One region of the Devosia albogilva genome, then DNA from elsewhere that is predicted to be linked to it. Evidence: predicted binding sites of a transcription regulator. Region 1 holds the regulator's gene; each other region holds the start of a gene.
The links. Region 1 encodes LexA, which represses DNA repair genes until DNA is damaged. Its sites were predicted from a motif close to TGTTCNNNNTGTGTTCNG; they were not measured.
Positions count from the first base shown of each region.

Region 1 (9,876 bases):
GGGCAGTGAGCAGCTTTTCGGCATGGGGAGTGCGTGGGGGCACGCGGTTGGTGGGGCGATGGCGGAGCTGGTTCTGACCAACCGCCAGATCCATTCTGTTTGAGGCAGGCTCCAAATGACCAAGACCCTCGTCATCGATAATTACGACAGCTTCACCTACAATCTCGTCCACTTTCTGGGCGAACTCGGCGCCGACATCACCGTGCGCCGCAACAACAAAATCACGCCGGACGAAATTGCTGAGATGGCCCCTGAGGCCATTGTCCTGTCGCCCGGGCCATGCACGCCCAACGAAGCGGGGGTGTGCCTCGCCGTGATCGACCGGTTCAAAGGCGAGATTCCGATGCTGGGCGTGTGCCTGGGCCACCAGGCCATGGGCCAGGCGCTCGGCGGCGAAGTGATCCGGGCGCCGCACCTGGTGCACGGGAAGACCAGCCGCATCGAGCACACAGCCAAGGGCATCTTCCGCGGGCTGAACGCCGGCTTCGAGGCGACACGCTACCACTCGCTGATCGTCAGGGCAGAGACGCTGCCGGAGACGCTGGAGGTCACCGCTCGCACCGAGGACGGCCTGATCATGGGCATGCAGCACAAGACGCTGCCGGTTCACGGGGTGCAGTTCCACCCGGAGAGCATCGCCAGCGAGAACGGCCATGCGCTCTTGCAGAATTTCCTGAACCTCGCCAAGGAGTTCAACGGCAAGCGGGAGGCGGCGTGATGGACATCAAGCAGGCGCTGCACAAGGTCGCCGATCGGCGCGACCTCACCGGCGAAGAAATGCGCAGCGTGATGCGCAGCATCATGGCCGGCGAGGCAACCCCCGCCCAGATCGGCGCCTTTCTGATGGGCATGCGGATCAAGGGCGAGACGGTGGGCGAGATCGCCGCTGCCGTATCGATCCTGCGCGAGCAGATGGTGCCGGTCACCGCGCCGGAGAATGCCATCGACATCGTCGGCACCGGCGGCGACGGGGTCGGCAGCCTCAACATCTCCACGGCGACGGCGATCGTGGTGGCAGCGACCGGCGTGCCGGTGGCCAAGCACGGCAACAAGGCGCTGTCGTCTCGTTCGGGCTCGTCGCAGGCGCTGGAGGCGCTCGGGGTGAAACTGGACCTCACTCCGGCGGAGATCGGCGACACCATCGCGCAGGCGGGCATCGCCTTCATGTTCGCGCCACACCATCACCCGGCCATGCGGCATGTGGGGCCGGCGCGCACCGAAATGGGCGTGCGCACGCTGTTCAACCTGCTGGGACCGCAGGCAAATCCGGCGGGCGTGCGGCGCTACCTGCTTGGCGTCTATTCGCAGCAATGGGTGGAGCCCGTCGCCGCAGCGCTCCTGGCCAACCGCGCCATCAAGGCGTGGGTGGTCCATTCGAGCGAGGGGCTCGATGAGCTGTCGACCTCCGGCCCCAACTTCGTGGCGCAGATCATGAACGGGGATCTGCGCAGTTTCGAACTGCATCCGGAGCAGGTCGGGCTGAGGCTGACGGACCCCAAGGACCTGCTCGGCGGCGATCCGATGGAGAATGCTGCGGCAATCAATGCCTTGCTCGACGGAGCGCCGGGCGCCTATCGTGACACCGTGCTGCTCAACGCCGGCGCCGCCCTGTTCGTCGCCGACAAGGTGGAGAGCATCGAAGACGGCATTGCCCTGGCGCGCGGGATGATCGACAGCGGCAAAGCCAAGGCCACACTCGCCCGCCTGGTGGCGGTATCCAACGGACGAGCGGAATGACCGATATCCTCAAGCAGATCGAACTCTACAAGCGCGAGGAAATCGCAGCGGCCAAGGCCATGCGGCCCTGGGCCGAAGTCGTCGCCCAGGCGCACGACCAGACGCCCCCGCGTGGCTTCCTCAAGGCACTCAAGGCTAAGCGGGTGAGCGGGAACTATGCCCTGATTGCCGAGGTCAAGAAGGCAAGCCCGTCAAAGGGCTTGATCCGACCGGATTTCGATCCGGCAGCAATCGCCCGCGCCTACGAAATGGCGGGCGCCGCCTGCCTGTCAGTGCTGACCGACCGCCCGAGTTTCCAGGGATCGCCGAGCTATTTGATCGAAGCCCGAGCGGCGACGCAGTTGCCGGTGCTGCGCAAGGACTTCCTGTTCGAGACCTACCAGGTGGCCGAAGCGCGGGCCTGGGGGGCAGACTGCATCCTGATCATCCTCGCTGCGGTTGGCGACGACACTGCGCGATACCTGCTCGATGCGGCCGAGGAATGGGGCATGGACGCGCTGGTGGAAGTGCACGACCAGTTGGAACTGGACCGGGCACTGGCGCTCGACGCGGAGTTCATCGGCATCAACAACCGCAATCTCAGGACCTTCGAAACCACGCTCGATACCTCCATCAAGCTCGCCGTCGGCGTGCCGGAGGGCCGGATGCTGGTCAGCGAGAGCGGCATCGTCGACCACCAGCACCTGGTGAAGCTCGAGCGGGAGGCAGGTATCGGCACCTTCCTCGTCGGCGAGAGCCTGATGCGGCAGCAGGACGTAGTGGCCGCCACCCGGGCATTGCTGATGGGCGCGCCGGTCGCGGCCGACTGATGGCGAGCGGCCTCACCCATCTCGACGCCCGCGGCCAGGCACACATGGTCGACATCGGTGACAAGGCGGTTACGCGTCGCCGGGCGGTGGCCGAAGCCACGGTGCTCGCCACCAGGGAGACCATCACCGCACTGGTGGAAGGCAGCGGTAACAAGGGCGACGCGCTGGCGACGGCCCGCATCGCCGGGATCATGGCCGCCAAGAAGACATCGGAACTGATCCCGCTCTGCCATCCGCTCGCGCTCAGCAAGGTCACGATCGATATCGACCCGCTGGTTGACGGTTCCGGCCTGCATGTGACGGCCGGGGCGGAAACCACCGGCCAGACCGGGGTGGAGATGGAAGCCCTGACTGCGGCAAGCGTCGCCGCGCTGACGCTCTATGACATGGGCAAGGCCATGGACCGTGCCATGACCATCACCGACCTGCGGCTGGCGGAGAAATCCGGTGGCAAGTCGGGCGATTACCGGCGGACGCCGTGAGCCTCAAGCCAGTCGAAGACGCGATGGCGGCTATCCTGGCCCGCGTGCCGCCCGTCACGGCGGAGACGGTGCCGCTGTCCGAGGCGGCCGGTCGGGTGCTGGCGGCTCCGGTGAGTGCAAGCCACGACCAACCGCCATTCGACGCCTCGGCCATGGACGGATATGCCCTCCGCGCCGCTGATGCTGCGAATGGTGCGGCGTTGCGCGTGATCGGCATGTCGCAGGCGGGCGCCGGCTTCGAGGGCACGCTGGGTGCCGGCGAGGCGGTGCGCATCTTTACCGGAGCACCCGTGCCGGCCGGCGCAGATACCGTGATCATGCAGGAAGAGGCCGTCCGCGAGGGTGACCTGGTGCGGTTCACCGCGCCCATACGCCGTGGCCACAGCGTACGCCTACGGGGCAATGACTTCGCGGTCGGTAACGAACTGCTCGCACCGGGCACGCTGCTTGGGCCGCTGCAACTGACGGTTGCGGCTGCGGCGAATGCCGGAACGGTGTCCGTGGCCCGCCGGCCGTCCGTTGCCCTGCTCGCCACCGGGGACGAGCTGGTGCCGCCGGGCAGCCCGCTCGGACCGGACCAGATCGTTGCCTCCAACAGCGCCGGACTGCTGCCGCTGCTCTCGCCCTATGCCGAGCGGGTGATCGACCACGGCATCGCCCCGGACGACCGCCAGGAGCTGACATCGCGACTCGCCGCGATCCTAGCCGACCAGCCGGACCTGCTGGTGACCACCGGCGGCGCCAGCGTCGGCGAGCATGACCTGGTGCAGGATGTGCTGAAGGAGCTAGGCGTTACGCTCGACTTCTGGCGGATCAACATGCGGCCGGGCAAGCCGCTGATGTTCGGCATCCGCGGCAAGACCCTGATATTCGGGCTGCCGGGCAATCCCGTGTCGGCGATGGTGACGGCGCTGGTGTTCATCCGCCCTGCCCTGCGCCGCTGGCTGGGAGCCACCGAACCGGAAACCTGGCGGTTACCCCTCGCAGCTCCCACGCCAGCAAACACGGCACGCCGGCACTTCATGCGGGCGCGCTTGGTCCGGACGGAGGCGGGTTCGCAAGTATTGCCCATCCTTGAGACCGATAGTGGCCACACCTCGTCCATGGTTGCGGCCGACATGTTGATCGTTCAGCCGGAGAACGATCCGGGCCGTGCCGCAGGAGCCTTAGTAGAGGCCATCCCGATCTCAGGTTTCTAGTTCTGCATGCGGCTCTATTGCAGAACATAGGCGGAACACTTATAGTCGTTCCGTCTATGTTCCGATTCTCGCCGAAAGGGCCAGAATGCTCACGCGCAAGCAACACGAACTGCTGATGTTCATCCATGAGCGGATGAAGGAGAGTGGCATCCCGCCCTCCTTCGACGAGATGAAGGACGCGCTCGATCTCGCTTCCAAATCCGGCATTCATCGCCTGATCACGGCCCTCGAAGAGCGTGGCTTCATCCGGCGTCTTCCCAATCGGGCGCGGGCACTGGAAGTGATCAAGCTGCCGGACTCGATGAACCCGACCCTGGGCGGGCGCAAGGCGCGGTTCGAGCCGGCGGTGATCGAAGGCAATCTCGGCAAGGTAGCGGCGCCACCGGCGCGCGGCGAGGACTATGCCCGCCCGGTGTCCGTACCAGTGATGGGCCGTATCGCTGCCGGTACGCCGATCGAAGCCATCCAGACCCACTCGCACACCATCGCCGTGCCGCCCGAGATGTTGGGCGCGGGCGAGCACTTCGCCCTCGAAGTCCGCGGCGACTCGATGATCGACGCGGGCATCTTCGACGGCGACACCGTGCTGATCCGCAAGCAGGAGAGCGCCTCGACCGGCGAGATCGTCGTCGCCCTGGTCGATGACGAGGAAGCCACCCTCAAGCGACTGCGCCGCAAGGGCCAGACCATCGCCCTGGAAGCGGCCAATCCGGCCTACGAAACCCGCATCTTTCCGCCCGATCGGGTGAAGGTGCAGGGTCGTCTCGTCGGACTGATGCGCAAGTATTAGGACCCCGTGGCCTAGCAGCAGACGCAGAAGGTTTGCCAGGTGGTGTTGCGCCTGGCCGGAGCGAAGCGGGAGATCCTGGTCTTCCGTCATGCGCTTGCGGGCATGCAACTGGTCAAGGGGACGCTCGAGCCCGGTGAGACTCCCCTAGCTGGCGCTTTGCGGGAGCTGACCGAAGAAGCCGGGCTACTTGCCGATCCGGGAGCCGGTCCACAGTGGACGAGTGCAGCGCTCGCCGATGGGCAGATCTGGCATTTCGTACCGGTATCCATCAGCGGCGTTCCAGACCGGTTCGACTTCTTCACCGCCGACGATTGCGGCCATTTGTTCCGGTTCGGCTGGTGGACCCTTGGAAAAGAGCCAGGGCCGGAATGGCACGAGATCTTCGTGCGCGCCTTGCGCGAAATCCACCATCGACACGAAGCGGCGTGAAGCCTCTGCCGGTGCCTCCGTTGAGGTTGGCCGCGGAAGTGAAATCGAAATCGTTTGGCAAGCGTCAGCTCGTGTCCTGCTTGCCCCCGGCTCTGTGAGCCGCCCTGAATCTATCCCGTTTATCCCCGCCCCCTCACTCGTGCCCTATGCTCTCGCCGTCGCATCCTGAAGCGCGGTCATGACGAGTGGTCGGGATGCGGTGGCAGGTGGATCGGGGTCGCCCGATCCGAACCTCGCTTGTCTTGCCGTGGAATCCCAAGGGAAAGTCCGGGAACACGGCTGCACTGAATGGTGCTGCACCGCCCATTCAAGCCGCTCCATCAGTGCTGCGGCGCCCTGGCGGATCGGTCAGTCGGCTGAGCGACCAGGAATGGTCTCTGGGCAGGCAAGCGAAACAGGACCCCTGTCGCTCTGGCGAGGCACGATCCTCACTCTGTCTGCGCAACTCTCTCGAGGCAGTGCCTCGCCAGAGCCGCTTCGAATCAAAAAAGCCGGCCCCGATGATCGGGACCGGCCCACAGGTGCTGGCGCGCCGTCAGTGGTTGTCGCGCGGGACGCCGTTGGTCTGGGCGATGCGCTGGTAGTTCACCGCCGGCTTCAGCACGGCGCCGCTGCCGAGCTGGTCGACGAGGCCGCGCTGGATTTCCTGCCACGGGGTCTGGTGCTTCGGGAACTTGTAGCCGCCCTCGGCCTCGAGGTTGGCGCGGCGCTGCTGGATCTCGGCGTCGGAGATCAGGATGTTGGCCTCGCCCTTGTTGAGGTCGATGCGCACCCGGTCGCCGGTCTTGAGGATCGCGAGGTTGCCACCGGCCGCCGCTTCCGGAGAAGCGTTGAGAATGGAGGGTGAGCCGGAGGTGCCCGACTGGCGCCCGTCGCCGATGCACGGCAGCGAGTGGACGCCCTTCTTGATCAGGTAGTCGGGCGGCCGCATGTTCACCACCTCGGCCGCACCGGGATAGCCGATCGGGCCGGCGCCGCGCATGAACAGCATGGTGTATTCGTCGATGTCGAGCGAGGGATCATCGATGCGAGCGTGGTAGTCTTCTGGCCCGTCGAAGACCACCGCCTTGCCCTCGAACATGCCCGGGTGCTGCGGATCGCTGAGGTAGCGCTCGCGGAACTCGGGGGAGATCACGCTGGTCTTCATGATGGCGTTGTCGAACAGATTGCCACGCAGCACGATGAAGCCGGCTTCGGCCTTCAGCGGCTGATCGAACGGCCGGATCACCTTCTCGTCCTGGATCGGAGTATCGCGGCAGTTCTCGCCGATCGACTTGCCATTGACGGTGGGGGCGTTCTCGTGAATCAGCCCCTGCTTCATCAGCTCGTTGACCACCGCCGGCACGCCGCCGGCATGGTAGTAGTCCTCGCCGAGATACTCGCCGGCCGGCTGCAGGTTGACGAGAAGCGGCACGTGGTGCCCGTGCTGCTGCCATTCCTCGATATCGAGCTCGACGCCGATATGGCGGGCAATCGCATTGATGTGGATCGGCGCATTGGTCGAGCCGCCGATGGCCGAGTTCACCACGATGGCGTTGAGGAAGTTCTCCTTGGTCAGGATGTCCGAGGGCTTGAGGTCCTCGTGCACCATTTCCACGGCGCGCTTGCCGGTGCGGTACGCCATCTCCTGGCGGTCGCGATACGGCGCCGGAATGGCAGCCGAGCCCGGAAGCTGCATGCCCAGCGCCTCGGCCAGCGAATTCATCGTGGTTGCGGTGCCCATGGTGTTGCAGTAGCCCGTCGACGGAGCCGAGGAGGCCACGAGCTCGATGAACTTCGGGTAGTCGATCTCGCCGGCGGCGAGCATCTGGCGAGCCTTCCACACGATGGTGCCGGAGCCGGTGCGCTCACCCTTGTGCCAGCCGTTGAGCATCGGACCGACGGACAGGGCGATCGCCGGGATGTTCACGGTGGCCGCACCCATCAGCATCGCTGGAGTTGTCTTGTCGCAGCCGATGGTCAGCACCACGCCATCGAGCGGGTAGCCGTAGAGCACTTCCACCAGGCCGAGATAGGCGAGGTTGCGGTCGAGACCCGCGGTGGGCCGCTTGCCCGTCTCCTGGATCGGGTGGACGGGGAACTCGATGGCGATGCCGCCAGCTTCACGAATGCCCTCGCGCAGGCGCTCGGCCAGAACGATGTGATGACGGTTGCAGGGGCTGAGGTCGGAGCCGGTCTGGGCGATGCCGATGATCGGCTTGTCGGACTGCAACTCCTCGCGGGAGACGCCGAAATTCATGTAGCGCTCGAGATAAAGCGCGGTCATGTCCGGATTATCCGGATTGTCGAACCAAGCGCGCGAGCGCAGCTTCTTGGGGGCGGAGCCGCCGTTTCCAGCCGTCATGTGGTCAGATCCTCAACTGTTCGCCGCCGATCGAAGCGGGCGATTTGTGCCGTTCTAGCATGTCTGTGGGCACACGGAACGCCGTCTCTTGAAAAAATCATACAATTGAGCCAAGTGCGTGCAAGCACTGGTGGAAGCGGCGGCCAAGGGCTAGGCTTCGATGTACTTGGGCCGGTGCAGAGAGGGCGGAACAGTGACAAGTGGCGTCGAGTGGGTGGCCGTCGATTGGGGCACCTCCAATCTGCGGGCCTGGGGCATGGGCGCCGATGGCAACCCAGTGCTGGAGCGCTCCTCCCCCAAGGGCATGGGCAAGCTGCAGCGGCATGAGTTTGCAGGTGCGCTTACGGAACTGCTGGACGGCGTCGCTGCGGGACACGGGATGCCGGTGCTGATCTGCGGTATGGCCGGTGCGCGGCAGGGCTGGCTCGAAGCGCCATATCTCGAGGCGCCTGCGGACCTGCGCGGCCTCGTGCATAGCGCCGTGCGCCCCGAGATGCCGGATATGCGCTTTGCGCCGGCGATCCTCCCGGGAGTGTGCCAGAAGTCGGGTGGCGACAACGTCATGCGAGGCGAGGAAACCCAGCTCCTGGGGTTGGCCGTGCTCAAGCCCGGCTTCAGCGGCATGGTGTGCATGCCGGGCACGCATTCGAAATGGGCGCGGCTGAACGGCACGCGCGTGGAACATTTCTCGACCGCCATGACGGGCGAACTTTACGACGTGCTACGGAACCATTCGGTGCTGCGGCATTCGCTCAACGGAGTTCTGGACGGGCCGGGACGACTTGACGGCTTTCGCGCGGGCGCGGAAGCGGGGCTCGAAAGCCCGGACCAGTTGCTGGGCCGGCTGTTCGAGGTGCGGGCGGTGTCGCTGCTATCGGGCCGCGAACCGGACTGGTGCGCGGGCTTTCTATCCGGGCTGCTTATCGGCACCGAAATCGCCGGCAATCGCGCCCGCATCGGCGACCAGGCGGTGCCGCTGATCGGTTCATCAACGCTGTGCGAGCTCTATGCCAGCGTGCTGGACATGGCCGGCATCGAGTCCGAGATACATGATGCCACGGCAGTGGTGATCGCGGGTCTGGCCGCGGCACGCCGCTTGGGTGGCGAGGAGTAGAGCATGGAACACCGGCATCTGATTGCCATTCTGCGCGGGATCACGCCTGCGGAGACGCTGGACGTATGCGAGGCGCTGATCGAAGCGGGAATCACGCTGATCGAGGTGCCGCTCAACTCCCCGGACGCTGTGACCAGCATCGGCCAGGCCGTCGCGGCCTTCGGTGAGCGCGCGGAGATCGGCGCCGGAACTGTGTTGTCGGCCGAGGATGTCCGCGCGGTGGCGGCTGCGGGCGGGCAATTCATCGTCTCGCCGGACACCAACTCCGAGGTAATCGCGGAGACCCGCCGGCTCGGGCTCGCGTCGTACCCCGGCGTGTTCACGCCGAGCGATGCTTTCACCGCCATCCGCGCCGGAGCAACGGGGCTGAAGTTCTTCCCTGCCGAGGTGCTGGGGCCGAAGGGGATCAAGGCGATGAAGGCGGTACTGCCGCCAGCCGTCCCGCTCTATGCAGTGGGCGGTGCTGCGCCGGACAATTTCGCCGAGTACTTCGCCGCAGGTTGCGCCGGGTTCGGGCTCGGGACATTCCTCTACAAGCCGGGAACATCGGCGGCACAGGTTGCGGAACGGGCGGCAGCGGCGGTGGCCGCGTATGACGGGGGCAAGACGCAATGACTGACACGGCACACCTGCTGATCGACAGCCGGTGCGAACTGGGCGAAGGCCCGCTTTGGCACCCGCAGCGTCAGCAGCTGTTTTATTTCGACATCAACCGCCGGACGCTGTTTGCCGCAAGAGCCGGCGGTTCGGTGGAGGGCCGGTGGCCTTTGGAAGAGATGGCCAGCGCTGCGGCGGTGATCGACGAGCAGACGCTGATGCTCGCTACGGAAACGGGCCTGAAGCGCTTCGATCTCACCTCGCGGATGAGCGAAACCATCGTTGCCATCGAAGCGGACAAGCCTGGCACCAGAAGCAATGACGGCCGCTGCCATCCTTCGGGCGGGTACTGGATCGGGACCATCGGCAGGGACA
Region 1 covers NZ_JBHUNP010000001.1:3,475,776-3,485,651, reverse strand. Annotated here, with positions in the region: gene trpE (anthranilate synthase component I) at 1-9, shown strand, start outside; gene ACFSX5_RS17430 (anthranilate synthase component II) at 116-718, shown strand; gene trpD (anthranilate phosphoribosyltransferase) at 715-1,737, shown strand; gene trpC (indole-3-glycerol phosphate synthase TrpC) at 1,734-2,546, shown strand; gene moaC (cyclic pyranopterin monophosphate synthase MoaC) at 2,546-3,028, shown strand; gene ACFSX5_RS17410 (molybdopterin molybdotransferase MoeA) at 3,025-4,227, shown strand; gene lexA (transcriptional repressor LexA) at 4,313-5,017, shown strand; gene ACFSX5_RS17400 (NUDIX domain-containing protein) at 5,057-5,446, shown strand; gene ACFSX5_RS17395 (IlvD/Edd family dehydratase) at 5,982-7,790, opposite strand; gene ACFSX5_RS17390 (2-dehydro-3-deoxygalactonokinase) at 7,984-8,904, shown strand; gene ACFSX5_RS17385 (2-dehydro-3-deoxy-6-phosphogalactonate aldolase) at 8,908-9,519, shown strand; gene ACFSX5_RS17380 (SMP-30/gluconolactonase/LRE family protein) at 9,516-9,876, shown strand, end outside.

Region 2 (9,876 bases), 210 kb from region 1:
GAACAATGACGCGGCCGGATGGCAAGCGGCGGCGGAGTGGTTGCTCAAGGCCGGTGTCGATCGGGTCGGCATCGAAGCCAGCGGCGGCTACGAACGTGGCGTGGTCGCGGCTTTGCGGGAGGCCGGGTTCAAGGTGATCCTGCACCAGCCGCTGCAGGTACGCCTGTTTGCCCGCATGCGGTTGCAGCGCGCCAAGAACGACCGGCTGGATGCCCGGGTCATCGCCGCCTTCACCGCCCTGTTCGAGACGAATCGGGCCGCAGTTGATCCGGCCCTGTCGGCCTTGAACGAGCATCTGGTCTTCATCGACCAGCTGGTCCAGGACATCGCCCGGCTCAAGACCCGGCTCGAGCATCTGCACGATACCCGTCTTGCCAGCCTGGTTGCCGCTGACATTGCCGCACTCAAGGCCCGCCTGCGCGACGAACGGCGCCGGCTGGAACGGGCGGTGCGGGCCGACAAGGCTCTCGGGCGGCGGCTCGATCTGCTGCTCTCCGTCCCCGGCATCGGCATACCGACCGCCTTGGCCTTGCTGATCGCCATGCCGGAACTGGGCAGCATCAGCCGTGAACAGGCCGCTGCCCTGATCGGGTTGGCACCGTTCGACCACGACAGCGGCAAGCATCACGGGCGGCGCCACATCGCCGGCGGCCGTGCCCGCCCCCGGCAGGCTCTCTACGCCGCGGCCCTGCCTGCCGCCTATCGATGGAACCGCCAACTCATGGCGCTCTATGCCCGCCTTACTGCCGCTGGCAAACCCCACAAGCTCGCCCTCGTCGCCTGCGCTCGAAAACTCGTCATCTTCGCCAACACCGTTCTGCAACGAGGCCAACCCTGGACCCCATAGCTAATGGTTGCTCATCCTGAGCCTGTCGAAGGACGAGGTCGTTAGCACCGTGGCCGCGACCTCTTGGTTCGACAAGCTCACCATGAGGTCGATGGGATGAGGAGTGCGCGAAGCCCCACCCCGCACCTATCGCCAAAGGCCTGGCGGGGAACCAAAAGAAAAGGGCCGCAACGCGGCCCTTTCCAACAACCCTCAGAACGGGATGTCGTCGTCCATGCCGCCGGGCTCGAAGGCCGGGGCATTGGCGGCCGGGCGGCGACCGCCGCCACCACCCTGGTCGCGCACGCCGCGGAAACCGCCGTCGCCGCCACCACCATAGCCGCCGCCTTCACCGGCGCCCTCGCCGCGTCCGTCGAGCAGCACCATGGAGGAGTTGAAGTTCTGCAGCACCACTTCGGTGGAGTACTTGTCCTGACCGGACTGGTCCTGCCACTTCCGCGTCTGCAACTGGCCCTCGATATACACCTTGGAACCCTTGCGCAGATACTGCTCGGCGACCCGCGCCAGGCCTTCCGAGAAGATCACCACACGGTGCCACTCGGTCTTCTCGCGCTGCTCGCCGGTGTTGCGGTCCTTCCAGCGCTCGGAGGTGGCAACCGACAGGTTCACCACCTTGCCGCCGCTCGGCAGGTTGCGCACTTCCGGGTCGTTGCCGAGATTGCCGACCAAAATCACCTTGTTGACGCTGCCTGCCATGGCTTCACCTCTCGCAATTCAGCCCGCGCCATCTGGCGGGGCGCTTCCGTCAGATCCGTTCTACAGCGTCTTTCTGGCCGTGGCGCGGCCAAACTGGGCTTTTGAACAGGTCCAACGCTTGCCTTTGTTCACATTATGTTCTCACGCAAGCCCAGTCAAGTCCTGCCCCTGCTGACAGGCATTGTCAGCAGCACTGCCGCAGTGAGAAGCCGTCCTCGGCACGAGTGCTTGGACAGAGCGATGGCGGTCCGCTTGGCTCTTGACCGACTCCGGTCTGTTCGCACTATGTTCCAGGCACGCGGCTGTGACCGGAACGAACCGCGTTCGCACCGGTACCATGCTTGCGCCGGGAGACCGCGGAGCTTATCTCTGCGTTTCCCTACTCGATACGACACGCCTGTCGCGCGGTGCTTCTCACTCGGCATCGGAGCGAAGAGCCAATTGCGGACCCGATGATGCCTGCCCAGTCCAGCTTGAACCGTGAAATCGTCGTCCGCGGCGCCCGCGAGCACAATCTCAAAGGCATCGATCTCAAGCTGCCCCGTGACTCGCTGATCGTCATGACGGGCCTATCCGGCTCCGGCAAGTCGTCCCTCGCCTTCGACACCATCTATGCCGAAGGGCAGCGCCGCTATGTGGAGTCGCTCTCCGCCTATGCGCGCCAGTTCCTCGAGATGATGCAGAAGCCCGATGTCGAGCACATCGAGGGCCTCTCGCCGGCCATCTCCATCGAGCAGAAGACCACCTCGCGCAATCCGCGTTCGACCGTCGGCACCGTCACCGAGATCTACGATTATCTGCGCCTGCTCTACGCCCGCGTCGGCGTGCCCTATTCTCCCGCCACCGGCCTGCCGATCGAGTCGCAGACGGTGTCGCAGATGGTCGACCGGACCGTGGACCTGCCCGAAGGCACGCGCCTCTACCTGCTCGCGCCCATCGCCCGCGGCCGCAAGGGCGAGTACAAGCGCGAGCTCAACGACCTCATGCGCAAGGGCTTCCAGCGCGTGAAGATCGACGGCGAGTACCACGAGATCGAGGACGCCCCTGCCCTCGACAAGAAGTTCAAGCACGACATCGAAGTGGTGGTCGACCGCGTCGTGGTCGGACCCGACATCTCCGGCCGCCTCGCCGAGAGCTTCGAGACGGCGCTGAAGCTCGCCGAAGGCATCGCCATCATCGAGTTCGCCGACGAGAAGAACGAGGACGGGACCGCCCGCCAGATCACTTTCTCGGAAAAGTTCGCCTGCCCGGTTTCGGGCTTCACCATTCCCGAGATCGAGCCGCGGCTGTTCTCGTTCAACAATCCCTTCGGCGCCTGCCCTGTGTGTGACGGCATCGGCACCGAGCAGAAGATCGACCCGGACCAGGTCGTGCCCGATCCGACCATGTCGCTCCGCGACGGCGCCATCCTGCCCTGGAGCAAGACCAGCGCGCCCTACTACCAGCAGACCCTCAGCGCCGTGGCGAAGCACTTCGGCGCCTCGACCGGCACTGCCTGGAACGAACTGCCCTTCGAAGTGCAGCACGCGGTCCTCTTCGGCACCGGGAAAACCGCGATCAACTTCGTCTATGACGACGGTTTGCGCCAGTACAAGACCTCCAAGCCCTTCGAGGGCGTGATCGGCAACCTCGAGCGCCGCTACCGGGAAACCGAGAGCGCCGGCATGCGCGAGGAGATCGAGCGCTATATGTCGGCCAAGCCTTGCGTCGCCTGTGGCGGCTACCGGCTGAAGCCCGAAGCGCTGGCCGTGAAGCTCGATGGCCTCCATGTCGGCCAGGTCACCGAGAAGTCCATCCGGGCCGCCTACCAGTGGTTCGAGGAGCTGCCGAAGACCTTTACCGAGAACCAGAAGCTGATCGGCGAGCGCATCCTCAAGGAGATCCGCGAGCGCCTGATGTTCCTGATCGACGTCGGCCTCGACTATCTCACCATGGCGCGCAACTCCGGCACGCTATCGGGCGGCGAGTCCCAGCGCATCCGCCTCGCCTCGCAGATCGGCTCCGGCCTCACCGGCGTGCTCTACGTGCTGGACGAGCCGTCCATCGGCTTGCACCAGCGAGACAATGCCCGCCTGCTCGACACACTGCGCCGGCTGCGCGACCTCGGCAACACCGTGATCGTGGTCGAGCATGACGAGGACGCCATCCTCACCGCCGACTACGTGGTCGATATCGGCCCGGGCGCCGGGGTCCATGGTGGCCACATCGTCGCCGAGGGCACCCCGCAGCAGATCCTCGAGCACCCGGATTCACTGACCGGCAAGTATCTGTCCGGCCGCATGGGCATTCCCGTTCCGGCCGAGCGCCGCCAGCCCAAGAAAGGCAAGGCGCTCACGGTGAAGGGCGCCACCGGCAATAACCTCAAGAACGTCTCGGTCGACGTGCCACTCGGCCTGTTCGTTGCCATCACCGGCGTGTCCGGCGGCGGCAAGTCGACGCTGATGATCGACACCATGTATCAGGCGATCGCCCGCCGCCTGAACGGCGCCCGCGTGGTCCCTGCCCCGCATGAGGCGCTGACCGGTCTCGAATTTCTCGACAAGGTCATCGACATCGACCAGTCGCCGATCGGCCGCACGCCCCGATCGAATCCCGCCACCTATACGGGTGCCTTCACGCCGCTGCGCGAGTGGTTCGCCGGCCTGCCCGAAGCCAAGGCCCGGGGCTACGGGCCCGGCCGCTTCAGCTTCAACGTCAAGGGCGGCCGCTGCGAGAAGTGCGAAGGCGACGGCGTGCTCAAGATTGAGATGCACTTCCTGCCCGACGTCTACGTCACCTGCGATGTGTGCAAGGGCAAGCGCTACAACCGCGAAACCCTGGAAGTGCAGTTCAAGGGCAAGTCGATCTCCGACATCCTCGACATGACCATCGACGAGGCGGTGGACTTCTTCTCCGCCGTGCCGACCATCCGCGACAAGTTCCTGACCCTGCAGCGCGTGGGTCTCGGCTACATCAAGGTCGGCCAGCCGGGTACCACCCTCTCGGGCGGCGAGGCGCAGCGAGTCAAGCTCTCCAAGGAGCTCTCCAAGCGCGCCACCGGTCGCACGCTCTACATGCTGGACGAGCCGACCACCGGCCTGCACTTCCATGACGTGGCGAAGCTCCTCGAGGTGCTGCACGAGCTGGTGGAGGGCGGCAACACGGTGGTGGTGATCGAGCACAACCTCGAAGTCATCAAGACAGCCGACTGGGTCATCGACCTCGGGCCCGAGGGTGGTGACGGCGGCGGCGAGATCGTCGCCATCGGCACGCCGGAAGAGGTGGCGGAGAACGCGCGCTCCCATACCGGTCACTTCCTCAAGGAAGTGATGGAGCGCCGACCGCACTACGCACCGCGTGCCGCCGAGTAGCAAATCGTCTGCAGATCTCTGCAGTTCGGCTCTCGGCGGTAACGGAACGCAACGCGATTTCTGCTGCGGCAGCAGCCGCGCAGAAACCGCATTCGTGTCGGTTCCGTGAAATAGCCATGCGCTCCATGCATGATGCTGTTGAAGCGGCGGGCATGGCGCCTTGGTTCAAATCGGACCATGGTCTCGACGTCGTCACCAGCACCAGGGAAACCGAGCCATGTTCGTGCGTGCCGTATGGCGCCTCAAGCGCCTGATCGACGTCAAGCAGACGCTGCGGGAAATGGACGTCCCGTCGACGCGTGAGGCCGATATGCTGGGGATTACCGGCCCCGACTTTTCCAAGATGACGCGGTCGCTGTTCGACCGCTGAGCTACCTCTCCGTCTGCAGAGCCTCTGGCCGCCGGATCGCCATCCGGCGGCTTTCGTTTTGCCGCACGCCTTAACCGAAGCTGAACGGGCGCGGTTAAAGCCCTGCACTGAACGCATGGCCAATCTGACTATTGCCCCACTGCTCAAGCGAGACGCGCCGGACTAGATATGTCCTCGTAAACGACAGGAGACTACAAATGGACATCCGCAAGACCTTCAAGAAGTGGGCTGCCTACCAGCAGACCGTCCGTGAACTCGCTGCCCTCGACAATCGTCAGCTGAACGATCTGGGTATCGCCCGCACGGACATCACCCGCATTGCTCGTGATCATGCCAACACCCTCTAATCCGGCTATCACGACAACTTCGATCCGAACGCCCGCATCTTTCTAAGCTGCGGGCGTTTCCGTATTTCGACTTCCGGCACGGCTCGTTCATCACGAGCACGCTAGAGCCCCGGGCGGCAGTTGCGCCCCCCACCGGCGCTTGCTATGCCCGGCGCATGTCCAAACATCCCATTCACGTCATCGGCGGCGGTCTCGCCGGCTCTGAAGCCGCGTGGCAGGCCGCAGAGGCCGGCGCCCAGGTCATCCTGCACGAGATGCGGCCGGTGAAGGCGACCGACGCGCACGAGACCGACAGCCTCGCCGAACTCGTCTGCTCCAACAGCTTCCGCTCCGACGATCATGAGCAGAACGCCGTGGGGCTGTTGCACGAGGAGATGCGGCGCTGCGGCTCGCTGATCATGCGGGCGGCCGATCAGCACAAGCTCCCGGCAGGGGGCGCACTGGCGGTGGACCGGCACGGCTTCTCCGCCGCCGTCACCGAGGCGGTGAACAACCACCCCAACATCACCATTGAGCGGGAAGAGGTCGCCGGATGGCCGCCCGAGGAGTGGCAGAACGTCATCATCGCCACCGGGCCACTGACCTCCCCTGCCCTTGCCGAAGCGATCCTGGCGAAGACGGGTGAGGATTCGCTGGCCTTCTTCGATGCCATCGCGCCCATCGTGCACTACGACAGCATCAATCACGACATCGCCTGGAAGCAGTCTCGCTATGACAAGGCGGGGCCTGGCGGCACCGGCGCCGACTACCTGAACTGCCCGATGGACCGCGACCAGTACTATGCCTTCATCGAAGCGCTGAAGAGCGCGCCGCTGCACGAGTTCAAGGACTGGGAGAAGGTCCCCTACTTCGATGGCTGCCTGCCGATAGAGGTCATGGCCGAGCGGGGCCCGGAAACCCTGCGCCACGGGCCGATGAAGCCGGTGGGGCTGACTAATCCCCGCAATCCCACGGTCAAGCCTTACGCCATTGTGCAGTTGCGCCAGGACAATGCCCTCGGCACGCTTTGGAACATGGTCGGCTTCCAGACCAAGATGCGCTACGGCGTTCAGACCGAGATCTTCCGCATGATCCCGGGGCTGGAGAACGCCCAGTTCGCCCGGCTAGGTGGATTGCACCGCAACACGTTCATCAACTCGCCGAAGGTCTTGCGGCCCGACCTTAAACTGAAGGCTGATCCACGCATCCGCTTTGCTGGCCAAGTGACCGGCGTGGAGGGGTATGTCGAGAGTGCTGCCGTCGGCCTGATCACCGGTCGGCTCGCTGCCGCCGAGGTCTCTGGACGCGACCTGCCGATGCCGCCGGTCACCACGGCACTCGGCGCCCTGGTGGCCCATATCACTGGCGGCCACCTCGAGGCGGAGAGCTATAGCGGCGCTCGCAGTTTCCAGCCGATGAACGTCAATTTCGGACTGTTCCCGCCGGTCAGCGTCAGCCGTCCGGAAGGGGTAAGTCGTTGGCGCGGCAATGATAAAGTGATTGCCAAGCGCCGGGCCATCACCTCGCGGGCGCTCGCAGATCTGAAGCCTTGGGCAGAAGCCGGATTGGTCCCGGCAGAGGCCTAACGGCCTCGCCAGCTCCACCACAGAAGCCGGGTGATCTTGCGCCAGTCGGGCTCGTCCGGTGCCGGCCCAAACGGGCTGTCCGTGTGCTGGTTCAGCATTTCAAGCTGACGCCGAAGGACCGGCGCCAGAGCGAAGGCGGGCCTGAGTTTTGTCGGCAGGTCGGCGATTGCAGCATCAGCGCGGACGAGATGGTCGGCGGCAATTTCGCTAAGCTGGCCAAGGGCTTCCACAAGCCCCTCGCTCTCGGTACGAGCGAATATCTCCCCTTCGTTCACCCCGTTGGCGGCGAAGACGGACCAGGGGAGCATGATGCGGCCCTGGGCGGAGATGCGGCCGAAGGCGCGGAGATGGCCGATCAGGGCATGGGCGACACCGAGGTGGCCGGCGGCGTCGCCGGCGTCTAAGGTATTGCCATCGTTGAGGATCATGGCCGCGAGTTGATAGAGCGTCGAGGCGGTTTCGCCGGCGTAACCCTCGAAACTGGGCAGGTCCGGCATGGGGTCGTCATAGAGGTCGAAGCGGCGCGCATTGAGCAGCCGCAGCAGCGTTCCGGCCGGGATTTGGTAGTCTTCCGTTACCCGCAAAAGGGCATCTGCAACGGGATTGCTGCGAACTGCACCATGTTCGGTGCCCTCGATGGCATCAACCCACCATTGCAGCCGCACCTCGCCGGGAGCGGGGTTCGAGACCCGGTCGCGGATGGCGGCAACATCGGCGTTGAAGGCGTAGAGGGCGGTGACGGCGTCACGCTGCTCGCCGGTCAGGACCAGGGTCGAGAGGTACCGGTCGCGGTCCCCTGCCCTGAGAGCGGCCGCGGCATGGACAAAGCTGTCGGAGGCCATCAGCGCACCCGGTCTACGGCAATCAGGGCGGCGGCGACGGCGCGCTGCTCCGCCAGCAGGACGTTGTAGGTCCGCACGGCGCCGCCAGTGGCGATCGCCTCAACGATGACGGAGCGCTCGCGAAAGGCCTGGCGGATCTCCGGGGCGAGCGGCGCGATGTCCATTCCCAAACCGATCAGCAGCACATCGATGTCGTCCGCCTCGGCGAGGACCGGACGAAGCGCATCCAGCGTCAGCGGGCCGGCGGCGACCTGCCAAGCCGCCATGCCGGAGGGCAGGCACAGCAGCGAGCCCCGGTGCGAGATACCTGCAAACCGAAAGCCGCCATTGCCATAGGCGTCGATGCCCACCTGCTGGGGGTAGTTGCGCCCGGCTTCCGGCTCGGTCACGGCTACACCGCCGGGGTATCGACGGCCCCACCAGTCTCGGCCTTGGCGTCCTCGCGCGGCGAGCGCAGGCCGAGATTCACCAGGATCGGCGCGGCGATGAAGATCGAGGAGTAGGTGCCAACGACAACACCGAAGATCATCGGCAGCACGAAGCTCTGAATGATCTCGCCACCGAACAGCGCCAGCGCGAGCAGGGCCAACAGCGTGGTGGGACCGGTGAGCACGGTGCGCGACAGCGTCGAGTTGATCGCCTTATCCAGCAGATCGATCAGCGGCATCTTGCGGTACTTGCGGGTGAACTCGCGCACGCGGTCGTACACCACCACCGTATCGTTCAACGAATAGCCGACGATGGTCAGAATGGCGGCGATACTGGACTGGTTGAACTCGATCCCGGTCAGGGCAATGAAGCCGAGCGTCAGCACCACGTCGTGCAGGGTCGACACCACTGCACCGACCGCGAACTGCCACTCGAAGCGGAACCACAGGTAGATCAGGATGCCGAGCACGGCGACCGACAGGCCGATGGTGCTGGTCATGGCGAGTTCGCCCGAAACGGTGCCACTGACAGCTTCGACGCGGCGCACTTCGTAGTTCTCAGGCGCCAGTGTCTCCTGCACGGCATCCACGGCAGCTTGCTGCGCCTCCGGACCACCTTCCTGCAATTCGATACGGATCAGCACATCTTCCGGCGTGCCGAAGCCCTGCACCTGGACGTCGCCAAGGCCGAGTTCACTCAAGCGGGTGCGGATGAGACCCGGATCGGCCGGACCGCCCTGGTGCTGCACTTCGATCGAAGTGCCGCCCTTGAAGTCGATGCCGAGATTGAGGCCGTTCACGACGGTAAGGCCAACCGAAGCAATGGACAGAACAAGCGAGGCAATGATCGCGATCTTGCGCCAGCTCATGAACGGCAGCTTCGTTTCGTCGGGAATCAGCTTGAGCAGCTGGATCTTCAACTGCTTGGGCCGGACCCAGTCGTACCAGCGCAGTACGATCAGCTTGGTCACGAAATAGGCGGTGAACAGCGTGGTGAGAATACCGAGCGCCAGGGTAACGGCGAAGCCCTGCACCGGGCCGGAGCCCAGGTAGAACAGCACAACCGCGGCAATGAGCGTCGTAACGTTAGAGTCGAGAATCGCGCTCATGGCGTTGCTGAAGCCCGACTGGATGGCCTGGATGACCGACCGTCCGGCAGCGCGTTCCTCTCGCATGCGCTCGAAGATCAGGACGTTGGCGTCCACCGCCATACCCATGGTCAGCACGATGCCTGCAATGCCAGGCAGCGTCAGCGTCGCGCCCAGCAGGGACAGGGCGCCAACCACGAGAGTGATGTTGAGCAGCAGGGCGATGTTGGCGAACACGCCGAACAGGCCATAGGCGGCCAGCATGAAGACGATGGTGCTGATGCCGCCGATAATGCCGGCGATCACGCCGCCACGGACACTGTCGGCGCCGAGGCTGGGGCCG
Region 2 covers NZ_JBHUNP010000001.1:3,686,426-3,696,301, forward strand. Annotated here, with positions in the region: gene ACFSX5_RS18450 (IS110 family transposase) at 1-847, shown strand, start outside; gene ssb (single-stranded DNA-binding protein) at 1,040-1,543, opposite strand; gene uvrA (excinuclease ABC subunit UvrA) at 1,999-4,893, shown strand; gene ACFSX5_RS18465 (hypothetical protein) at 5,111-5,263, shown strand; gene ACFSX5_RS18470 (DUF1127 domain-containing protein) at 5,461-5,610, shown strand; gene trmFO (methylenetetrahydrofolate--tRNA-(uracil(54)-C(5))-methyltransferase (FADH(2)-oxidizing) TrmFO) at 5,766-7,175, shown strand; gene ACFSX5_RS18480 (phytoene/squalene synthase family protein) at 7,172-8,017, opposite strand; gene ACFSX5_RS18485 (Mth938-like domain-containing protein) at 8,017-8,406, opposite strand; gene secD (protein translocase subunit SecD) at 8,409-9,876, opposite strand, start outside.
Region 2: a site for LexA is predicted at 1,669-1,686, ahead of ssb (single-stranded DNA-binding protein). Genes of this name have one in related genera too.

Region 3 (9,876 bases), 1.9 Mb from region 1:
GAGCCCGGTGACGATCACGCCCATCAGCATGGCGCCGAGGGCGGAGAAGCCGGCGGCGGGGCCCGCGATCCAGTAGATCACGAAGAAGACGACGATGGGTGACAGCACCGGCAAGAGCGAGGGGATGATCATCTCGCGGATGGCGGCGCGGGTCAGCATGTCGACGGCGCGGGCATAGTCGGGCTTGCTGGTGCCGGCCATGATGCCGGCATCGGCCTTGAACTGGCGGCGCACTTCCACCACCACGGCCTGGGCGGCGCGGCCCACGGCAGTCATGGACATGCCGCCGAACAGGAACGGCAACAGGCCACCGAAGAGCAGACCGACGACCACGTAGGGATCGGCCAGCGAGAAGGTGAGGTTGCCCATGCCGGCAAAGATCTCCGGGGCGTCCGGCAGTCCGGCGAAGTAGATCAGGTCCTGCGTATAGGCGGCGAACAGCACCAGGGCGCCGAGGCCGGCCGAGCCGATGGCATAGCCCTTGGTCACGGCCTTGGTGGTGTTGCCGACGGCGTCGAGCGCATCGGTGTTGTGGCGGACGGATTCGTCGAGCCCGGCCATTTCGGCAATGCCGCCGGCATTGTCGGTGACGGGGCCGAAGGCGTCGAGCGCGACGATGATGCCGGCCAGTGCCAGCATGGTGGCGACCGCCACGGCGATGCCGAACAGGCCCGCCAGCGAGTAGGTGACGATGATGCCGGCAATGATCACCAGCGCCGGCAGGGCGGTCGACTCGAGCGAGACGGCAAGGCCCTGGATGACGTTGGTGCCGTGGCCGGTGACCGAGGCCTCGGCGATGGAGTTCACCGGGCGCCGGTTGGTGCCGGTATAGTATTCGGTGATGACGATGATCAGCCCGGTGATGACGAGGCCCACCACGCCACACCAAAACAGCGACCACGGGGTGAAGGCGTTGCCGGCCCGGTCGCTGGCTTCGATGGCGACGTTCATGTCGCCGAACATCAGCCACAGCACCGGCAAGAGCGCCACGAGCGAGAGCACGCCCGAGGCGATGACGCCCTTGTAGAGCGCGCCCATGATGTTGTTGTCGGCGCCGAGCTTGACGAAATAGGTGCCGATGATCGAGGTGACGACGCAAGCGCCGCCGATGGCGAGCGGCAGCACCATGCCGACCAGCTTGAAGGCGTCGGGCAGGATGATGGCCGCCAGCACCATGGTGGCAACGATGGTCACCACATAGGTTTCGAACAGGTCGGCGGCCATGCCGGCGCAATCGCCGACATTGTCACCGACATTGTCGGCGATGGTGGCGGGGTTGCGCGGATCGTCCTCGGGAATGCCGGCTTCGACCTTGCCGACCATGTCGCCGCCGACGTCGGCACCCTTGGTGAAGATGCCGCCGCCGAGACGGGCGAAGATCGAGATCAGCGAAGCACCGAAGCCGAGCGCCACCAGCGAATCGATGACGGTGCGGCTGGTCGGCTCGAAGCCGAGGACCTGGGTGAGAATGATGAACAGCAGGGTGACGCCGAGCAGGCCCAGACCCGCGACCAGCATGCCGGTGACGGCGCCGGACTTGAAGGCGAGGTCGAGCCCCTTGCCGAGCGAGCCCACCGCCGCCTGGGCGACTCGGACATTGGCGCGGACGGACAGGTTCATGCCGATGAAGCCGGCAGCGCCCGACAGGACGGCACCGATCAGGAAGCCGAGGGCGGCATAGATGCCGAGGAGAAAGAAGGCAGCGATCAGGATCACCACGCCGACAATGGCGATGGTGGTGTACTGGCGCTTGAGATAGGCCGAGGCGCCTTCGCGCACGGCAGCCGAGATTTCCTGCATGCGGGCGGTGCCGGCATCGGCGGCCAGCAGGCCCTGCGTGGTGACCACGCCGTAGACGATGGACAGAGCGCCGCACGCGACGATCAGCCAGAGTGCCAAAGTCATTCTGTTAGTCCTCGGGTTCTTGTGCCTGACGGGAACCCGCACATGCCCAGCACCGACTCTCCCCCTGCGGCACCGGAGCCTGCCCTCCTCGAGCCCCCTCCGAGGGTCGAGATTACGTGGTTTGAGTGGTTAAGCAATGGAAATTGCGCTGTTTTGTCGCGGGCCGGGCGCCCGGGCAAGAAATCAGCGGCGACGCTGTCGAAATGGGCGGAGTTGGCGCGACACTGGTTCGAAGCAAACAGGGAGCAGAACCATGACCGTCGACAACAAGCCCATTGCCGTCGTGGGCATTTATGCCGGCATCGCCGTCGCCGACTTCGCGGCAGGTGTCGTCTGGTATTCCAAACTCATGGGCCGCGCGCCGGACGACCGGCCGATGCCGAACCTGGCGCAATGGCGCAATATGGGCCAAGCGGGCCTGCAGGTGTGGGACGACGCCGAACGCGCCGGAAAATCGCTCGCCACCATCGTGGTGCCGGTGCTGGCGACCGAGCGCGAACGGCTGGCGGCCGAGGGCATCGGCTTTGTCATGGAGGCGGAGGGCGATTTCGGCCGGGTGGCGAAGTTGCGGGACCCGGAGGGGAACGAGATCGCGCTGGCGGAGCCGCCACAGGGGTTTGCGGGCTAGGGCGGTCCCTCCGCAACGTCATCCCCGCGCAGGCGGGGATCCACTCTTTCCGGGAGTGCGGCGGGAGAATGGATTCCCGCCTGCGCGGGAATGACGTGGTGTGTGTGGGAGCACCGAGTCTCCTACTTCACCCGCACCGCGGTCTGGTTCATGCCGTTCTGGTGCAGCACCAGGGCAGGAGAGCGGCCCTCCTCCGGCTCGCCGAACGTGATCTGCGCCTCAACGATGCGGAAAAAGAAGCGGCGTTCGCTTTCGGGGAAGATCTCGAAGCGCTGCTGGCCGGTGAGCTGGGCAAACAGGCGGCCATCTTCGGCGGTGACGGTGATGACGATGCCGGGGGCGAGCAGGTACTCGCCGATATACGCATCAAGGATGGCGGGGTCGATCTCGACCATCTCGCGCGGCTTCGGCTGCTCGCGCAGCGGCACTTCAGGATCGAGGATGTGGAGGCCGATATCCTCGATGCCGGCTTCGGTCACCATGTTGGAGAGCACCACCACCGCCTTGCCGGTGTCGCGGCGGAAGCCGAGGAAGCTGCGATAGCCGGCGGTGATGCCGTTGTGCCAGGCGATCTTGTCATCGGGGGTGACGAACCAGCCGAGGCCGATGGTTTCCCCGGCGTCACCGGTGGGGCGGGTTTGCTCGAACATCAGCGCAAAGGCTTCCGCCAGCGGCGTTTCCGTGGCGCCCGAGGCGGCGGCGGCGAACTTGGCGAGATCGGCCGCGGTGGAGCGCAGGCCTCCTGCGGGGTTGAAGGCATCCATCTCCCAATTGCCCACCGGCTCGCGGGCGGCGTCGTGGCCGGTGGCCAGCCGCTCGGCCTGGGCCGGGTCGGCGCCGATGCTGGACTCATCCATGCCGAGGACTTCGAAGATGCGGGTCTCGACCAGTTCGGCATAGGGCGTGCCGGTGACCTGTTCGAGCACCTGGCCGAGGAGAGCCAGGCCGGCATTGGAATATTCGAAGCTCTCGCCCACCGGCCGGTTGAGCTCGGTTTCGGCGAGCCAGGCCACCAGCTCTTCGGCGGTCGACCCGGCATAGGGGTTGTCGATACCCCGCTCCGTCACCTTCGGGGGCAGGCCGGTGAGGCCGGAATGGTGGGTGGCAAGGTCGAATACGGTGATGGTGTCGCCCTCGCCCCCGGCGATCGTGGTGCCGTCGGGCAGGTAGTCGATCACTGGGGCGTCGAGCTCAAGAGTGCCGGCCAGCACCTCCTGGGCGACAAGAATGTTGGTGAAGAGCTTGCCGATCGAGCCGGCCTCGAACACGGTGTGCTCGTCCACCGGCTGGTCGCTGTCCACGGCGAGCGTGCCGGCGCTGTGGAAGCGGGTGTCGCCATCTTCAATCACGGCGACGGCAATGCCGATATTGGCCAGATCGCGGGTGATGCGGTCGGTGAGGATCTGGTCCACGTCCACCTCCTCTGCCGCAACCGGTGCGGTCAGCATCAGCGTGGCGGCGAGCAGTCCCGTCCAGTGTCGCATGGTCCATCCTCCTCAGGAGGCGGAAGAATTCATCGGCATTGAGACGAGGATGTGGCGCTAGTCGGGGACGCTGCGGGGGCGGCCGGACTGCACTTCGAGCACGCCGATGACCTGGCGCAGGAGCCGGAGAAGCTGTTGCCGTTCGGCTGGCTCGAGCTGTTCGAGGGCGATCTCGTTGGTGGCACGGGTGATCTGTTCCACCACCGGCAGTTTGGCGCGGCCGCTGTCCGTGAGGGCAATGAGGGTGCTGCGGCGATCCTCGGGGTGCGGCTCGCGGGCGATCAGCCCGTCACGCACCATGCGGTTGAGCGTGGCAGTCATGGTCGGCTGTTCCACTGCCGCCCGTTCAGACAGACGCTTGGGCGTCATGGCCCCCTCATCCGCCAATGCGAACAGCACCGGCATATAGGCGGGCATCAGTCCGTGCGGCGCCAGCTGCCGGTCCAGCTCGCGCGCGAACAGCCGGGCGCACCAATTGGTCAGGTAGCCGGCGGACTGGTGGCGATCGAGAACCATTGCTTAGTATGCTCAGTATATGTATAGTATGCTAATCATATGTCTCGGACGGGCTGGTGTCACGGGAGATGTCGGGAATGTCACTGAAGAGTTCGCCGCAACGCTATGGCCGGATGCCGGTCGTGATTCACTGGCTCTCGGCGCTGGCCGTGGTCATCATGCTGGCCACCGGGCTGACCATGGACAGCCTCGGCGACGCTGATCCGGGAGGGATACTCGTGGTGCATGTGCTGGTGGGGGCGACGCTGGCGCTGCTGACCATCCTCCGCATCGTCTGGTGGCTGGCGATCGATCGTCAGCCGGAGGCGCCGGCGGGGCTGAGCCCTGTGCAGGTGTGGAGCGCCCGCATCGTCCATCTCGGGTTGTATCTGACGCTGGTGGTGACGATAGCGTCCGGCATTGCGACGGTGGCGCTCACCGGTGCCGCCCCGGCGATCTTCGGTGGCGGACAATTGCCGGACTTTGAAGCGGTGCCGCCCTTTTTCGCCCATGCGACCGTCAGCCGGGTGCTGCTGATCCTCGCCGTCGGTCACATTGCTGCGGCGCTGTGGCACCAGTTCATTCGCCGCGATCGGCTGCTGGCGCGGATGAGCTGAGCGCCAGGCGCTCGAAGGCCGAGGGCTGCGGCGGGTTGGCCAGCGCGGCAGCAATGGCCGCCGCGCACTCTTCGGGCGACTGCAGGCTGGTGTCGACCTCGAGGTCGTAGAGGCCGGGCTGGTGCACCGCCTCCTGCCAGCGGCGGACCGGTTCGGGCACGCCCGGACCATGGGCGTAGAACCCGCCCTGGGGATCGGCATTGCGCCGCCGCATGATCTCCTTGAGCGGGCAGCGGACGCCGACGAACAGCACCGAAAAGCTGCTCATGCGACGGGCCGATGCCTCCAGAATACCGAGCGGGCGCGAATAGAAATCGTGGTGGCCGAGGTCGGCGACCACGTCGAAACCGGCGCGGGCATGGGCGGCGATGCTGTCATAAAGGGCGGCATAGAGCGCCACCACCGCCGGTTCGAGCTCGGGCCGCTCGCCGCCCGGGCGGAGGCCGATGCCTGGCAGCAGGTCCGGTGGCAGGGTGCGGTTCTGCGCGTCGACGCCGAGGTTGATCCAGCGGCCCGGAACGCCCGCCTGCACTGCGGCGGCAATGGAGGATTTGCCGGAGCGTGGCGCCCCGTTGAGCACCACGATCCGGCCGGTCACGGTCAGCCTTGCGCCTTGTGGCGCTCGATCGAGTCGAGGATCACCTTCTGGGCATCGGCGAGGTTGCCGATCCGGTCGATCTTGGCCCACTTGCCCGGCTCGAGGTCCTTGTAGTGGACGAAGAAGTGCTCGATGCGCTCGAGCTGGATCTTGGGGAAGTCCTCGATGTCGAGGATGTTGTCGTACATGCGGGTCAGCTTGGACACCGGCACGGCAATGATCTTCTCGTCCTGGCCGCCGTCGTCTTCCATGAACAACACGCCCACGGGCCGGGCCCGCACCACGGCGCCGGGCACCAGCGGACGGGAGTTCATGACGATGACGTCGAGCGGATCGCCGTCGCCGCATAGGGTGTGCGGAACGAAGCCGTAGTTCCCGGGATAGCGCATCGGGGTGTAGAGGAAGCGGTCGACGAACAGGGCGCCGGAGGCCTTGTCGATCTCGTACTTGATCGGTTCACCACCCAGAGGGACTTCGATAATGACGTTGAGGTCGTCGGGCGGGTTCTTGCCGGTCGGGATGGCGTCAATGTTCATGGGTCGTTCAGCTTCGTTCATCGAAGGGGAGGAGTGGCCCCGCTTCTGCCCACAAGGGCATTCAAAAGCAAGCCATATCGGCGCTTGGTCGCCCATGCAGGATCGGAGGACACCCGTGCGTTTCGCCCTTGTTGTTGTTGCCGCCACCCTGGCAATGAGCCCGCCTGCCGAGGCGCAGTCGGGGTTCACCAGCGCCTATACCGACCTCGATCTCACCCAGTGCCTGGTGCTCGAGGCCGATGATTTCGGCGCCAGCTGGGCTTGCCCGGGCTACAAGGGTTTTCCGCTGCTGGTGCGCGAGGGCGACCTCCGCTTCTCGCTCGCCTATGGCTTCGAGGCCGAGGCGAACAGCCAGCACGGTACCCAGACCCTGCCGCCCTTCAACCGGCTGGGCGAAAAGCTCGAATGGCGCCTTTCGAACGGGAGCGGCCGCTGGCTGCCGGTTGCGACCATCGTGCGCTACCACACCGCCGACCCGGAAACCGGCGAAGACAAGGGCCAGGTGCTGGTGGTGTCGCAGATCGCGGAGGGCAATTCCTGCCACATCGCCTATGTCGATGCGCTCGCCAATGAGGGTGCCAACGAACTGGCGCGCGAGGCGGCCGAGCAGGCCGGCGACTTCGACTGCGCCAATGACACGCCCGAGGTGATCGGAGACTTCGAAGCCTACTGAGGCTGCGGTCCGGAACGATCACGGTTTCACGCGTGTTGCCTCCGCAAAGCGGAGGCGGGCATGGCGGAAGCAACGGAACGGGCCTCAACGCGGGTCGACTGGCCCGGATATCTCCTGGGCTTCGGGCTCGGCGGGTTCTTCGACGGCATCCTGCTGCATCAGGTGCTGCAGTGGCATCATCTGCTGAGCGGCGTCGAGCAGGCGCGGCAGGATATTGGCGTGCTGATCCTCACCGACGGGCTGTTCCACGTGCTGATGTACGTGGTGACGGCCATAGGGCTGTGGCTGTTGTGGCGGGTGCGGAGCGACTTCGCGGCACCCGGCGCCGACCGGCGATTGCTGGCGGCGGCGCTGATCGGGTTCGGCTTGTGGCACATCGTAGATGGCGTGCTGTCGCATTGGGTGCTCGGCATTCATCGCATCCGCATGGATGTCGATAATCCCCTGTTCTGGGACCTGTTGTGGTTTGCCGTGTTCGGCATCGTGCCGCTGGTGGTCGGCTGGTTGCTGCGGCGGGGCGGCGGCAGGGGACCGCAAGTTGCGAGTTCCCCGTTGTCGCTGGTGCTTGCGGTTGTGGTGGCCGCGCCTCTGGCGGCACTGCCGGCACCGGGCGACGGACCGGTGATGGTGCTGTTCCGGCCGGGTGTGGCCCCGGCCGAAGCGCTGGCAGCGGTGCAGTCGGTCGGAGGCGGGTTGGTCTGGGTCGATGCGGCGCAGCAGCTCTGGGCCATCGAACTGCCGGAGGGTGCCGACGCGACGGCGCTTTACGGGCAGGGAGCGCTGCTGGTCAGCAACTCCATCCTGCCGCTCGGGTGCTTCGACTGGCTGCGGGCCTAGAGGGCCGGGTCCTCGGTCTTTTCGCCGCGGATCTGGTTGCGCAGCACGGTGCGGTCGCGGCTGGAGACGCCGATCAGTTCGGCGATGCGCCAGACCATGTTGTCCTCGAGCTCGTGGTTCTTGCGATCCGCAAAAACTACCGTCCACATCATGCGGATGATCTCGATGCGGTCTTCCATCTCGAGGCGGGTAATGCCGGAAGTGAAGCGGTAGAAATCGACTGCCTCGGCATCGCGCCGCGCCGCTTCGCGCACCAGCTTCTCCACCGCCGATTCGTCGAGACCGTAATGGTCCATCAGCGCGCCCTTGATGGTCTCGCGCTCGGCATCGGTCATGGTGCCGTCGACGGCGGCCAGATGCACCAGCAGCGCCGCCACGGCGAGCTTGGGGTCATGGAGGTCGACCGCCGCCTCGGGCTTGCCGAACAGACGGGAGATGGCCTCGAACATGGCGGTGGGCCTTTCTTCGGGGGAAACAGGCGGGCGGTGATGCGTGAGCCGGTCCAGCATTGCCGGCCCGGTGAGAGTTAGCGATCCAGCCGATTAGCTCAATGGGCAAAGCCTTTGTTTCACGCGGGTTTGAGCGGTGCTGATGCGATGTCGCCACACCGGCTGGCAGGGCGGAACGCAAAAGGGACTCGACTCCTTTCGGATTCGGAGTCACGATGTTCCTGTTTTGTTCACAAGGGTGGCGCTCATGGGCTCCACGGATCGTCAACAGCGCCTCGCGGCGCTGCGGGATACCATTGCCGATATCGAACGCCGGCCAGCGCTGCTGGAAGCGCGTTCGCGCGTCGAACTCACGCCGGGCGATTTTCCCGTGCTGGGCGGTGGCCTGCTGCAGGAGATCTTCACCGACGAGCGGCGCAATGCCGGCGCGGCGCTGGGCTTTGCCCTGGCGCAGGCGCGGGGGCTGATCGAGGCGGCACGGCCGGGAGTGATCTTTCTCCAGCTCGCCGGCGAGTCGCAGAAGCTCGGCCTGCCCTATGGGCCGGGTCTTGTCAGCTTCGGCTTCGATCCGGCGGCGCTGATCCTGGTGCGGGTGGACGACGTCAAGGAACTGCTCTGGGCCGCCGAACAGGCGCTGGGCTGCCGGGCGGTGGCAGCGGTGGTCGCCGATATCGGCGCGCCCGCCAAGATTCTCGATTTCACCGCCAGCCGGCGGCTCAGCCTCAGGGCGGCCGAGTCCGGCACCTCGGTTTTTCTGCTCCGCTACGGCACCGGGCGCGAAGCCAGTGCAGCGCATCTGCGCTGGCGGCTCGAGCCGGCGCCGAGCGCCCGCAAACCCTTTGATGACAAGGCTCCCGGTCCGGTGCGCTGGCGGGCCGAACTCGAGCGCGGGGTCCTCATCAAGCAATCGGCCGAATGGCTTCTGGGATGGTCGAAAGATGGATTGGCAGCAGTCTCTCCTGAGCGCCGGGGTGCACAGCGCATCGCCGATGCGGCGGTTTCTCGTGCTGTTCCTGCCCAACTGGGCGACGGACTACCTCAAACGGCGTGACTATCAGCTCAGGGCGCCGCTGGCGCTCTATGAGCGGATCAAGGGCGGCCTGCGCCTTGCTGCCGTCGACAGCGAGGCGGTCCGGCGTGGTCTTCATCTCGGCCAGAGCCTGGCCGATGCCAAGGCGCTGCTGCCCGAACTTACGGCCATGGAAATGGACCGGCCGCTGCTCGAGGCCGGCTTTGCCGAGTTTGCCGACTGGCACTCCAATGCCAGTCCCCTGGTGTCGGTAATGACCGATGTCAGCGGCTTCGGCGACCTCGTGCTCGATATCACCGGGGTGGCGCATCTGTTCGGCGGCGAACGGGCGATACTGCGCATGCTGCTGACGCGGCTGCGCGACCTCGGCTACACCGTGGCCGGTGCCGTTGCGCCCACCATCGGCGCGGCCTGGGCGGTGAGCCATTATGCCCGCTCGCAGGTGGTCGAACCCGCCGACATGGAGGCGGTGCTCGATGCCCTGCCGGTGGCGGCGCTTCGGCTCGATCCGTTCCAGACGGGAACGCTGGCGCAGATGGGGCTCAAGACCGTCGGGCAGTTGCGGGCCCGCGAGCGCAAGCCATTGCAGGCGCGGTTCGGCCAGTCGCTGCTGCTGCGGCTCGA
Region 3 covers NZ_JBHUNP010000001.1:1,564,650-1,574,525, reverse strand. Annotated here, with positions in the region: gene ACFSX5_RS07960 (sodium-translocating pyrophosphatase) at 1-1,905, opposite strand, end outside; gene ACFSX5_RS07955 (VOC family protein) at 2,159-2,533, shown strand; gene ACFSX5_RS07950 (serine hydrolase) at 2,656-4,017, opposite strand; gene ACFSX5_RS07945 (MarR family winged helix-turn-helix transcriptional regulator) at 4,075-4,533, opposite strand; gene ACFSX5_RS07940 (cytochrome b) at 4,611-5,129, shown strand; gene ACFSX5_RS07935 (chloramphenicol phosphotransferase CPT family protein) at 5,092-5,727, opposite strand; gene ppa (inorganic diphosphatase) at 5,730-6,263, opposite strand; gene ACFSX5_RS07925 (hypothetical protein) at 6,379-6,936, shown strand; gene ACFSX5_RS07920 (DUF2243 domain-containing protein) at 6,997-7,773, shown strand; gene ACFSX5_RS07915 (tellurite resistance TerB family protein) at 7,770-8,222, opposite strand; gene ACFSX5_RS07910 (ImuA family protein) at 8,470-9,273, shown strand; gene ACFSX5_RS07905 (Y-family DNA polymerase) at 9,212-9,876, shown strand, end outside.
Region 3: a site for LexA is predicted at 8,439-8,456, ahead of ACFSX5_RS07910 (ImuA family protein). Genes of this name have one in related genera too.